DNA from 3 places in the Paenibacillus sp. FSL R5-0810 genome. Region 2 is predicted to be linked to each of the others. Evidence: riboswitches for the same ligand, from Rfam matches in the RefSeq annotation. Region 2 holds a riboswitch; each other region holds the start of a gene.

Region 1 (3,277 bases), 1.5 Mb from region 2:
GAAATCTACGAAGGCCACAGGCAGGAGAATAGCAATTGAAACTGGAAATCCATATGGTGTGGAATATTCATCCAATCAGAAGGTCTCCATCCAGCGCGAGGGCAAAATGTTTGATGAAAAGCATGCAAGGCGGTTGGATGAGATAAAATGGAGGTGCGAAAGATGAGCCAAAGACACTATATTATAACGGGCACGTCGAGAGGGATCGGAGGACAGCTTGCACTGATGCTTCTTCAGCAGGGGCATGCCGTCTACGGAATTGCGAGAAACCATTCGATCACACTGGATCGTTATGAGCGTTACACTCATTATGTGTATGACTTGAGTGACCCCTCGGGTCTAGAGCAGTTGATGGAGAATATCATAAGAAGCATTGAGCTTGCGGATACCGATACGCTCTACCTCATTAATAATGCCTCGATGCTGGAACCACTCGGGAAAATTGAACAATGCGGCGCAGCCGAGATTGCGAAGAATGTCCAAATTACCCTTATTGCGCCGATGATTCTAACCTCTTGCTTTTTGAACCAAACAAACAGGTATAAGGCACGGCGGAAAATAATGAATATTTCTTCGGGTTCGGGGGTATACCCCGCTCCTTCCATGAGCGCATATTGTACCGCAAAAGCCGGGCTGAATATGTTCACGCAGTGCGTAGGGGCAGAGCAAGCAAGCCGAGAGAACCCGGTTCAGATTATTGCCGTCAATCCCGGCATGGTGGATACGGAAATGCAGAGCATGGCCAGAGGACAGGATGAGAAGCAGTTTGAGCTGGCCGGTGCATTTTCCCAGGCCTTTGAATCAGGGCAGCTGCTGTCTACTGCCGAGATTGGAGAACATCTGCTTCGCATTTTAGATGAAGAGCATTCCCCTGGAGCCATCGTGAATTACAATGAGGTTTATTCCTCGAAAAGCTGATGATAAGCAAGAATAACGAGCGGAGGCGAATGCCATGATCATGCCAACCCATATTGTTGCCGTTGGCGGAATCGTTGGAGTTTACCGGCACGATCGCTTATATGGAATACATTACGAAGCCGTCATTTGAAATAAAGCTTAAGCGGACCATTTGAAGTGTGGGTTCAGAGTCCTAGTTTAGAAAGTGGGCGGGAAAACGGTAATCTTTAATCGTCCTTCGGATCGAATTATATTTTGGTTGCAATTCATGATGTTGTATTTTATATTCAATTTGTAGTCATATCGACAAAAAGCTATTACTTTCGATTGTTTCTGATTTGGTGTTGCCTTTCCATGATCGACAACAATCGCGGATTAATTTTATGAAATGACATCGTACGATAATGGCAAACCCACTGAAAAGTGGCGACGCAAAGCTACAGGGGCTAAGGTGGATCGCTTGCATCCGCTATGCCAGCCAGTTACCGAATACGACGGAAGCCTCCGTCTATTCAGACAGGGGTTTTTTTGTGTCCATTTCTAGAAAATTACATTTCTGCGGCTGGATTTTTTAGGCTGAAGAAGTAATAGCTAACGCAAAATTGCCAACGTTTTCAGGGAGGAAAACAAACCATCGATTGTAACCATCATAACAAAAAAGGAGTTGTATTCATGAATTCGGACCAGGTCAGGAAATTGCTAGACAGTAAATTAACCATTCTTAAACAGCCGGAATGTCCCAACATCGGCCTTGTTGGTCCCGTTCGGCTCCCTGTGCAATTGGAGGATCATGAAGTCGTATTTAAATGGTACAGTTGGTTAAATACAGGCAATTCATTTATGGATAAGAATGATATTCTAGAATCATTATCTCAGGCAGATCTCGCTTCATATCAGCAGTCTTCCGTGCTGGTATACGGTGATTTTGCTAACGAAGAGCATGCCTTGATACGGATGCACAGCATTTGCCATACGGGAGATATTTTTGGGAGTAAACGATGCGACTGCGGCTACCAACTGCGGACATCCATGCGCATGATCGTGGAAAACGGCAGCGGGGCTCTCTTTTATTTGGCGAATCACGAGGGTCGCGGTATAGGTCTTTTCTCTAAATCGTTAGCTTATCTTTTGCAAGAGGAAGGGTTCGATACAGTAGAGGCCAATCTTGGTCTTGGCTTCGAGGATGACCATCGCTCCTATGAAGAAGCCATACGTGTACTTCAGAGCTTGCGGCAAAAACCAGTCACCCTGATTACGAACAATCCTAGAAAGCTGCAGTCTTTGCGGGAAAAAGGACTTGTAACCGATCAGCATGTATCGATTTGGGGAGATGTGTCCGAGCACAATAATCGGTATTTGGCAACGAAAATCGAAAAATCAGGTCATATCTATAACTCCTTGGTGGAGACGGCTTTATTATGACGGGGAGTGTAAATCGTATGAATTCAGACCAACATTTTATGAGGCTGGCATTGGAACTGGCAGGTACGGCCAATGGGAAAACGAACCCGAACCCGGTTGTTGGCGCACTAATTGTTAAAGATGGACAAGTAGTCGGTGCAGGTGTTCATCGAAATGCAGGGGAACCTCATGCGGAGGTGCATGCATTCAAAATGGCTGAAGGATATACCGAAGACGCAACGCTCTATGTGACGCTGGAACCAAGTCCTCAATCCTCTCCTTGTATAGAATTCGTCCTCAACTCGGGAGTCGCAAGAGTTGTCGTGGCGATGCAGGATCCGAATCCGATGGTGGCCGGAAGAGGCATTCAATTATTGAGAGAGCATGGGATAGAAGTTGATGTGGGTGTATTGGGGAAGGAAGCCGAATTACTCAATGAACGTTTCGTGCACAATATGTCAAAACGACGGCCGTTTATTATTTCCCAAGTAGCCATGACGCTTGACGGGAAAATTGCCACGTCGACGGGACATTCTAAATGGGTTACATGTGATGAAACACAGCTTGTGGTACATAAATTAAGAAACAAAGTCGATGCCATTTTAGTAGGAATTAATACGGTTTTGGCGGATGATCCCCTCCTTACGACCCGACTGCCAGAAGAAAGCGGGAAGAATCCCATACGGGTCATCTTAGATTCGAATTTGAGACTGCCTGAGGATGCCAAAGTTACCGACTGTTCAGCAGCAAAGACATGGGTAGTCACGAAGGAGGATGCTGATCCGGAAAGAGTGCGCATGCTGCAGCAAAAAGGAATTGAAATTCTGTTCGTTCCTGTGAACCGTTACGGGCTGGACCTCCATGCATTATCGGATATGTTATATCAGCGAGGTGTTACCGACCTGCTGGTAGAAGGAGGCAGCGAAGTAAACGGATCCTTCCTTCGGGCCAACCTTATTGACAAATGGATGATTTATAT
Region 2 (3,277 bases):
ATAAGCAGCAGAGCCAATACGATTCCACTTACTTTTTTCTTCATGATCTCTCCCTCAGCCTCTCCATTACCCTCAATATATTTGGTTCCGATGTTGCTTTCGCGTGCGCAAATCGAGCCAACCATCTCTCGGATGATATGCCGACAAGAGATTTGTTCGTCCATCACCTCCGCTTACTTTTATTTGGCGCACGATACATTGGTGCCTGTATTTTCCTTCAGAACCAATTGAGCTTCTAGCATTGTAACGCCCGATTCTGAATATTTTCTGAATAAAAACCCAAATAAGCCTTGGACAATGGTCCAAAGCTTAAGGTTTTTGCTATAAAATTTAATAATACTTGGCTGCGAAATAACGCGATGCCTCTTTAATCATTTTGAATCCGGCACCCTTGCTTTTCCATCCCGCATCCACGGTCGTGTCAATCGTTACCCACCGGCCGTTTAAATAAACTTCATTCCAAGCGTGGTAAACATCGACGTAATCTGTTGTCCCCATCACAAGCTTGGTCGGAATGTCCATGCTCCGCAGCATGGATGCGAACAAGGAGGCGTAATCATAACACATGCCTTTTTTCCCTGACAGCGTGCGGTCAATATTGGGAAGATAGTCCGTCAGCTCACTGGAGGCGAGTGCTTTGTCGTACCGGATCGTATCGACGATATATTCGTGGATCAGCTTTACTTTTTCCTCGTCGGTGTCTGCAAACCGGGTTAGCTTCTTTGCAAGCTGAGCCGCCTTGTCGCTTGAACGCCAATCGATATTTTGTACCGAGTTCAAGAACACCCTGCTGCTATTGGTTAGTTGAAGCTTAACTTCCGCTTCTTGAACGATCTTATACTTGGTACCGTTGACCTGCTCCAGTACTGTTATGGTATAACGACCATTTCCCATCTGCAGCGGAAAGGTCTCCTGCTGCTTGTCCGGTAAAAGCGTATATGTATACTTGTTTTGCCCTTTCGCAATCATAAGCTTGGTCTTCGTGTCCGCTTTCACGTCATAGCGAACGACGATGACTCCTTGGTCGAGCTGCTCCAAATCCAGCCAATCTCCAGCTTGCGAAGCTTGTGCAGCCGGAGCTAGCATGAATAACGCAATAAACCCTACAATAGCCAACACCATGTTGCGCATACTGTAAACTCCCTTCGGTAGCCAGGCTGCCATTGACTGCTCATCAAGAAGGCCCTGTGGCTTTGCGTCCTTATCTTTCGACAAGTTTGCCGTTATCGTAATAGAGTTTTCAAAGAATTAATTGAATAAAAATCTCATATAAAAAACAAAAAAAGCATCTTCGTTCGGTAGCTGGCTGCCATTGATTGGGATCAAGAAGGCCCTGTAGCTTTGCGTCCTTGCCTTTCGACAAGTTTGCCGTTTATCGTGAGTAGCTTTATGTGAGTTCATCATACCAAATATCTCTAATTCTATCAAGCAAATTTTGAGATTGATAGACGACGAACGACAACAAAAAACGTCTCCATAGAGACGTTTTTGTATCAATCCCGCTTGATCATCAATCCGTTAGGGAAATCCTTAAAGGGACAGCTCCTTTTTTAACCGATCGAGCTGCAGCAGGTGGTGCCTGTAATGCATCTCCACCAGCAGAAACCACTCTTTGGCGTTTAAGGCTCCGAAGCCGGGATGAGGAATCGTACGGCTGCTGTTTGCTTGATGCAAATCCGCTTCCGTACGCTTCATCCGTTCCACTACTCCCTGAAGACCCTCAACTAACTGCTCTTTGCTCGCGGGCTGCTGCGGCGTGTACTGCGGTGAAGCTGGAATTCGAATCCTTACGGGCGGAAAACTTCCGAGTTCGAATACCGCCCTGCCTCTCTCCGTTTTTTCCCCAGAGGATTCGATGGCTGTTTCGTTTCCGGCCAAACATTGATCAACATTATGCAGGTGCAGATATTGAGCCGATTGAATCAAATGCATATACATTTGCCCAATGGACCAGTCCTCTTCGTCCGGTTTGATATGCAATTGCTCCAGCTCCAGGTGCTCCAGCTCATTCAAATAAATTGCTACTGTTGATTCAAACGCCTGCAAGGCTTCCACTGTATTTCTCATCATGAATATCTCCTCTTCCATCTGGTATACACCCAATATAAAAAAACGCTCCTGACAACAGCGTGTCAGTAGCGTTTTAACATTTTTTCAGCTTCTTCACGAATCCGGTCACGGAAAGAATCAGGTTCCAGCACCTCCACGTCCCCTCCCCAGCTGAGAATATGGGGCAGCAGCTCTTCCGGCTGTCTGACCCGAAAGTGGACCAGAAGACTGTGTTCCCTTTGCTCAGCAGCCTCCATATAGAAGCTCGCGGTCTCGGCGATTTTATCGGCCATTTCCGGATTTACCTGAATCAGCACTTGTACGTTACGGTCGTCAGACGGACGATATTGACTCAGCTTAAATCCTTGGGGAAGGATAAACCTTTCTTCAAGCACCGTAACATCCCTCATCCGCGATAATCGGAAATGACGAATCTCCTGACGCAGATCGCATCGTGCGATCATGATCCATTTCCCTTGAACGAGCACAAGTCCATATGGAGCAACGATCCGCTCATTTAGTCGTTTTCCATCCGAATCCGGAAATTTGTTAAGGTACATCATCCTTAATTTCCGCCGCTCCAATATGGCACGACGAACCTGCCCGAGATCGTCCTCTCCCCGCTCGCCGGGATGAAGAAATCGCATCGTTTCCCGGACATCCGCCGAAGCCTCACGAATGGGTTCAGGAAGTATCGCTTCAATCTTGTGTCGAGCCGACTTCGCAGCCGCTTTATAGTCACCATCCAGCCGCTGTTCTATCATATCCGTACCCATGAGCAATGCCACCGCCTCTTCCGCAGTAAAACCAACCGGCGGCAAAAAGTACCCTTCCATTAGGGAATACCCATGCCCTGGAGACCCAAGTATCGGAACCCCGGCTTCACTGAGCGCTTGCATGTCTCGATATATTGTCCGCACGCTTGTCTCGAAGTGGGCAGCCAAGTCTTCCGCCCGCAGCACCTTGCTCCGCTGCAATTCAAGCATAATCGCGAACTGGCGCTCGGTTTTGTTCATCGTTTCTTCCCTCCGCTATTACATAAAAACCCGAAAAACAGACAAATTGTCTGTCTTCCGGGATCATAAATGGACCACGTCAATCATCCATATTACGGACCATCGCTTTACGCAGTGAGCCTTAGTTCAGCTTTGACCGATTCTGTTGCTGAGTTATTTTCAATTTCTCAGGGGTAACATCGTCACCATTCGGGTCCACAACTTTCAGGGTA
Region 3 (3,277 bases), 3.4 Mb from region 2:
ACAGAGAGTTGATCGCTCATTCCTAAACGAACAAACCGTTAAAGCATGCTCCTCTTCATGAAATGTTGAAGGCTACCCGATTCAGTTTCTGCAGCGGCGTCAGGTCAGCAGGGTTATCTAAAATAAACAGTTCCCTATTCAATCGTTGTCGCATGGCGGATCAGAGGTTTCCGTCGTATTCGGCCAATTGCAGGGATCGTGGTTGCATATGAGCGTCCACAACAGCCTCTGCAGCTTCGCGTCACCACCCTTTCGATGGGTTTGCGATAGATTGTACGAATTATGAATTAGTTTAAATTTTAACTATCTGTCATCAGTGGCTTGCCTATAATTATAAAATTTTACTTTAATAAATAAAATACCCATAATTGGGTAATTAGTGCTTGTGTATTGCCTATATCTTCATGTAAATTTTCTTAGGAATGCCCCTTTATGATTGACTCTCGTTTTGGCGTATATCTTTTTGATGAAAGTACGGACCGTGCTTTGACTGATTCCATAAATATCCGCAATTTCAGGCACGTTTTTATTTTCCAGCCATTCGTAGGCGATTTCTTTCTCGCGGTTTGTTAATTCATATTGGTCAAAGAGTGAGTAGGTCAGCTCTTTTTGTAGCATGGGATCCTTTTGGGGTAACTTTTCTTCAATATTTTTGGCCAGATGTTCAATGAGGGGCAGTACAAATGTAACCTCGTGAAAGTAATGAAAACAGAGGCTGAGGTAGCCTATAATAACATGATTTATTCGTATTGGCGTGCAAACGCAGGACAGCTCTGCAAACAATTTATTGCTGTGCTCGGCGCCGATTACGACTGAGACCGATTGATTTTCCATGGATAACGCAATGGCATTGATTCCCGCCTTGTTCATAGCAGAAGATGTTCCGATTTTCAAATGATTTCTTTCAAAATAACCTTTTAACAGCTCCGTCCCGCAATAATCGATAACGGTTCCCTCTGGGTCCGCAATCACAAATAAATAAGGTATAGACAGCAAATCGTTCATATTCCTGGTTTCCTCTTGCAACAGATACAGGATTTCTTTTCGCTCGATCAGCCTTTCTTTAATTTCAGAGATGCTGAGGATATTAGGAAAATGATCGTTTACTTTCAGCAATGTTCTTTGGCCCATTATTTTCCCTTCTTCCTTGTTAAGAATAAGTGATTAATAATGAAATCGATCTCCTATTTATCGCCGCTGTGAAGATTCGGTAGCTCTTAGCGAAAAATAAAAAACCTCCATCCATGAAGATTACCATAGCAAAATAGGACGGAGGCTTCCGTCGTATTCGGCAACTGGCTGGCATCACGTATCTTAGCAGATTCGCATTAGCCCCTATAGCTTTGCGTCGCCACTTTTCAGTGGGTTTGCTATTATCGTACGAAACGATTCGATTGGTTTGCTGTCAAAGACGCTGCCGCATGAATATTCCTTGTTATCCGCTGAGAGTCGAACTGCTGTAGTTATACCGCGCTGCGGGAAATCATGTTCCGCATCATTCACCTCCTTTCAGGCAATTGACCGTAACTTTTAAGGAACAGGCAGTTACTGCAGGAGCCTCCCTATAAAAATTTGTGAACAACAAATAGCCTCCGTCAGCTTGTAGACATAGGTAGTAACTAGCAAGAAGTGACGGAGGCTTCCGTCGTATTCGGCAACTGGCTGGCATCGCGGTTCTATGCAGAACCCCATTAGCCCCTATAGCTTTGCGTCGCCACTTTTCAGTGGGTTTGCGATTATCGTACGAACGATTCAATTGTCGAAAGATACAACATATAGTTCTGAATGAATGACCTAATCAAACTATAACTTACATTGTTTTTCATTGAATATAGGCTTCATGACTCAAATTCCCGACAATTTCCTGCTGGATTTTGTAATTTTTTGTCACAAAGTAACTAGCAGAGCGTGTAATATGTCAAAATAACCAGCTTCTCCATGATTTAAAAAAGCTTTGCCGCTTCGGCTGCCCGCCGAAGGCCTTCCTCAATGATTTCCTCGCTTCGATCCCGGAATTGATTATGCCCCTCAATGATAATCGTAGTAATGTCGGTAATCCCGAACACGTTGAGATGATTTTTTACGAAGCTGACCGCCATCTCGGATGGATCGCCCTCCGCATAGATCCCGCCTCTAGCATTCAGCAGTGCTGCTTTTTTGTCACCCAACAGACCGACCAAGCCCTGCTCCGTATATTTGAACGTTTTACGCGGATGATGCATGTAGTCCAGGTAGGCATGCAGCACTGCAGGAACCGTCAGATTCCAGAGCGGGAAGGCAAACACCAATTTGTCGGCGGCAAGAAATTGCTCCAAGTGCCGGTTGACGATGTCCCGAACGGCCTGCTCTTCCTCCGAAAGCTCCATGCCCATGGCTGACTTGAAATTCCCGCTAATCATAATGTCGTCCAGAAGGGGAATGCGTTCCTGATACAGGTCGACCTCAACCACCGCATCATTCGGATGTGCCTCGCGGTAGCTATTGAAAAATGCGTCGTATAATCTGCTTGTGACGGCCCCTTGGCGGTTGTTGGCTTTAATGAATAAAGTGGTTGTCATTAGAATCTCCTCCTATATTTCCTATTTGTAATGAATGGACTCGAAAGCATGCGATATCAGCTTCCCGCCGCTCTTATATGACCGTGCTCCGTTTTCCCGAACCGTAGGGAATAGAACATCAGCATGGCGAGCAGCAGCCCGGCTAGCACCAAATAAATATTGCTGTAAACCTGCCCCTCGGCATAGGCATACAAGGGGTTCCACGATACCTCGGAGCGGATATCGAGCATTGTTCCGTACACACCGGAAGCGATCCCCGCCGAAATAAAATTCAGCATCTGCATCAATCCCATCCCGATGCCGGCTTGCTCTTTCGCTAAGCTAAGGGAGACGGAGTTGGATAGTGCAATCATCCCGAACGTCTGCCCGACATTACCTAGAATCAGGAAGAGAGCAACCGCGACGGCTGAAATGGCGGAGAACGTGGATAAGAGTACAAAGCAAGCGACCAACATAATCATGGCGGTTAGAAACAGATCCGTGTTCCCTTTGGCATCGGCCAGCTTTCCCCCTGTCTTCCCGAGCAGAGCGGAGGCCGCGGCGGCCGGCACCATGACAAATCCGATCCAACCTGGAGGCAGCGCATGAATCTCTGCCAGCAGCAACGGGCTTAGAAAATGCAGCGCAAAGGCCGCGCCGCTGAACAGAAACATGATGACAAGCCTAACCGAATACTCTTGATTCCGGAACAAAACCGGGCTCACGAACGGGACGGATGC

Evidence for each region. Region 2 has a riboswitch for cyclic di-GMP ahead of MKX76_RS08985 (transglutaminase-like domain-containing protein). Riboswitches for the same ligand answer to the same signal wherever they lie in the genome.
Region 1: another riboswitch for cyclic di-GMP. It lies ahead of MKX76_RS02215 (GTP cyclohydrolase II); the one in region 2 lies ahead of MKX76_RS08985 (transglutaminase-like domain-containing protein).
Region 3: another riboswitch for cyclic di-GMP. It lies ahead of MKX76_RS23835 (helix-turn-helix transcriptional regulator); the one in region 2 lies ahead of MKX76_RS08985 (transglutaminase-like domain-containing protein).

The regions. Positions count from the first base shown of each region.
Region 1 is NZ_JBBOCF010000001.1:488,066-491,342, forward strand. It holds gene MKX76_RS02210 (SDR family NAD(P)-dependent oxidoreductase) at 163-918, shown strand; cyclic di-GMP riboswitch class I at 1,294-1,387, shown strand; gene MKX76_RS02215 (GTP cyclohydrolase II) at 1,570-2,319, shown strand; gene ribD (bifunctional diaminohydroxyphosphoribosylaminopyrimidine deaminase/5-amino-6-(5-phosphoribosylamino)uracil reductase RibD) at 2,337-3,277, shown strand, end outside.
Region 2 is NZ_JBBOCF010000001.1:1,991,668-1,994,944, forward strand. It holds gene MKX76_RS08980 (collagen binding domain-containing protein) at 1-44, opposite strand, end outside; gene MKX76_RS08985 (transglutaminase-like domain-containing protein) at 331-1,131, opposite strand; cyclic di-GMP riboswitch class I at 1,145-1,232, opposite strand; cyclic di-GMP riboswitch class I at 1,295-1,380, opposite strand; gene MKX76_RS08990 (DinB family protein) at 1,531-2,067, opposite strand; gene MKX76_RS08995 (helix-turn-helix transcriptional regulator) at 2,133-3,065, opposite strand; gene MKX76_RS09000 (DUF896 domain-containing protein) at 3,187-3,277, opposite strand, start outside.
Region 3 is NZ_JBBOCF010000001.1:5,367,986-5,371,262, reverse strand. It holds gene MKX76_RS23835 (helix-turn-helix transcriptional regulator) at 403-1,131, opposite strand; cyclic di-GMP riboswitch class I at 1,288-1,382, opposite strand; cyclic di-GMP riboswitch class I at 1,651-1,745, opposite strand; gene MKX76_RS23830 (FMN-dependent NADH-azoreductase) at 1,944-2,558, opposite strand; gene MKX76_RS23825 (MFS transporter) at 2,615-3,277, opposite strand, start outside.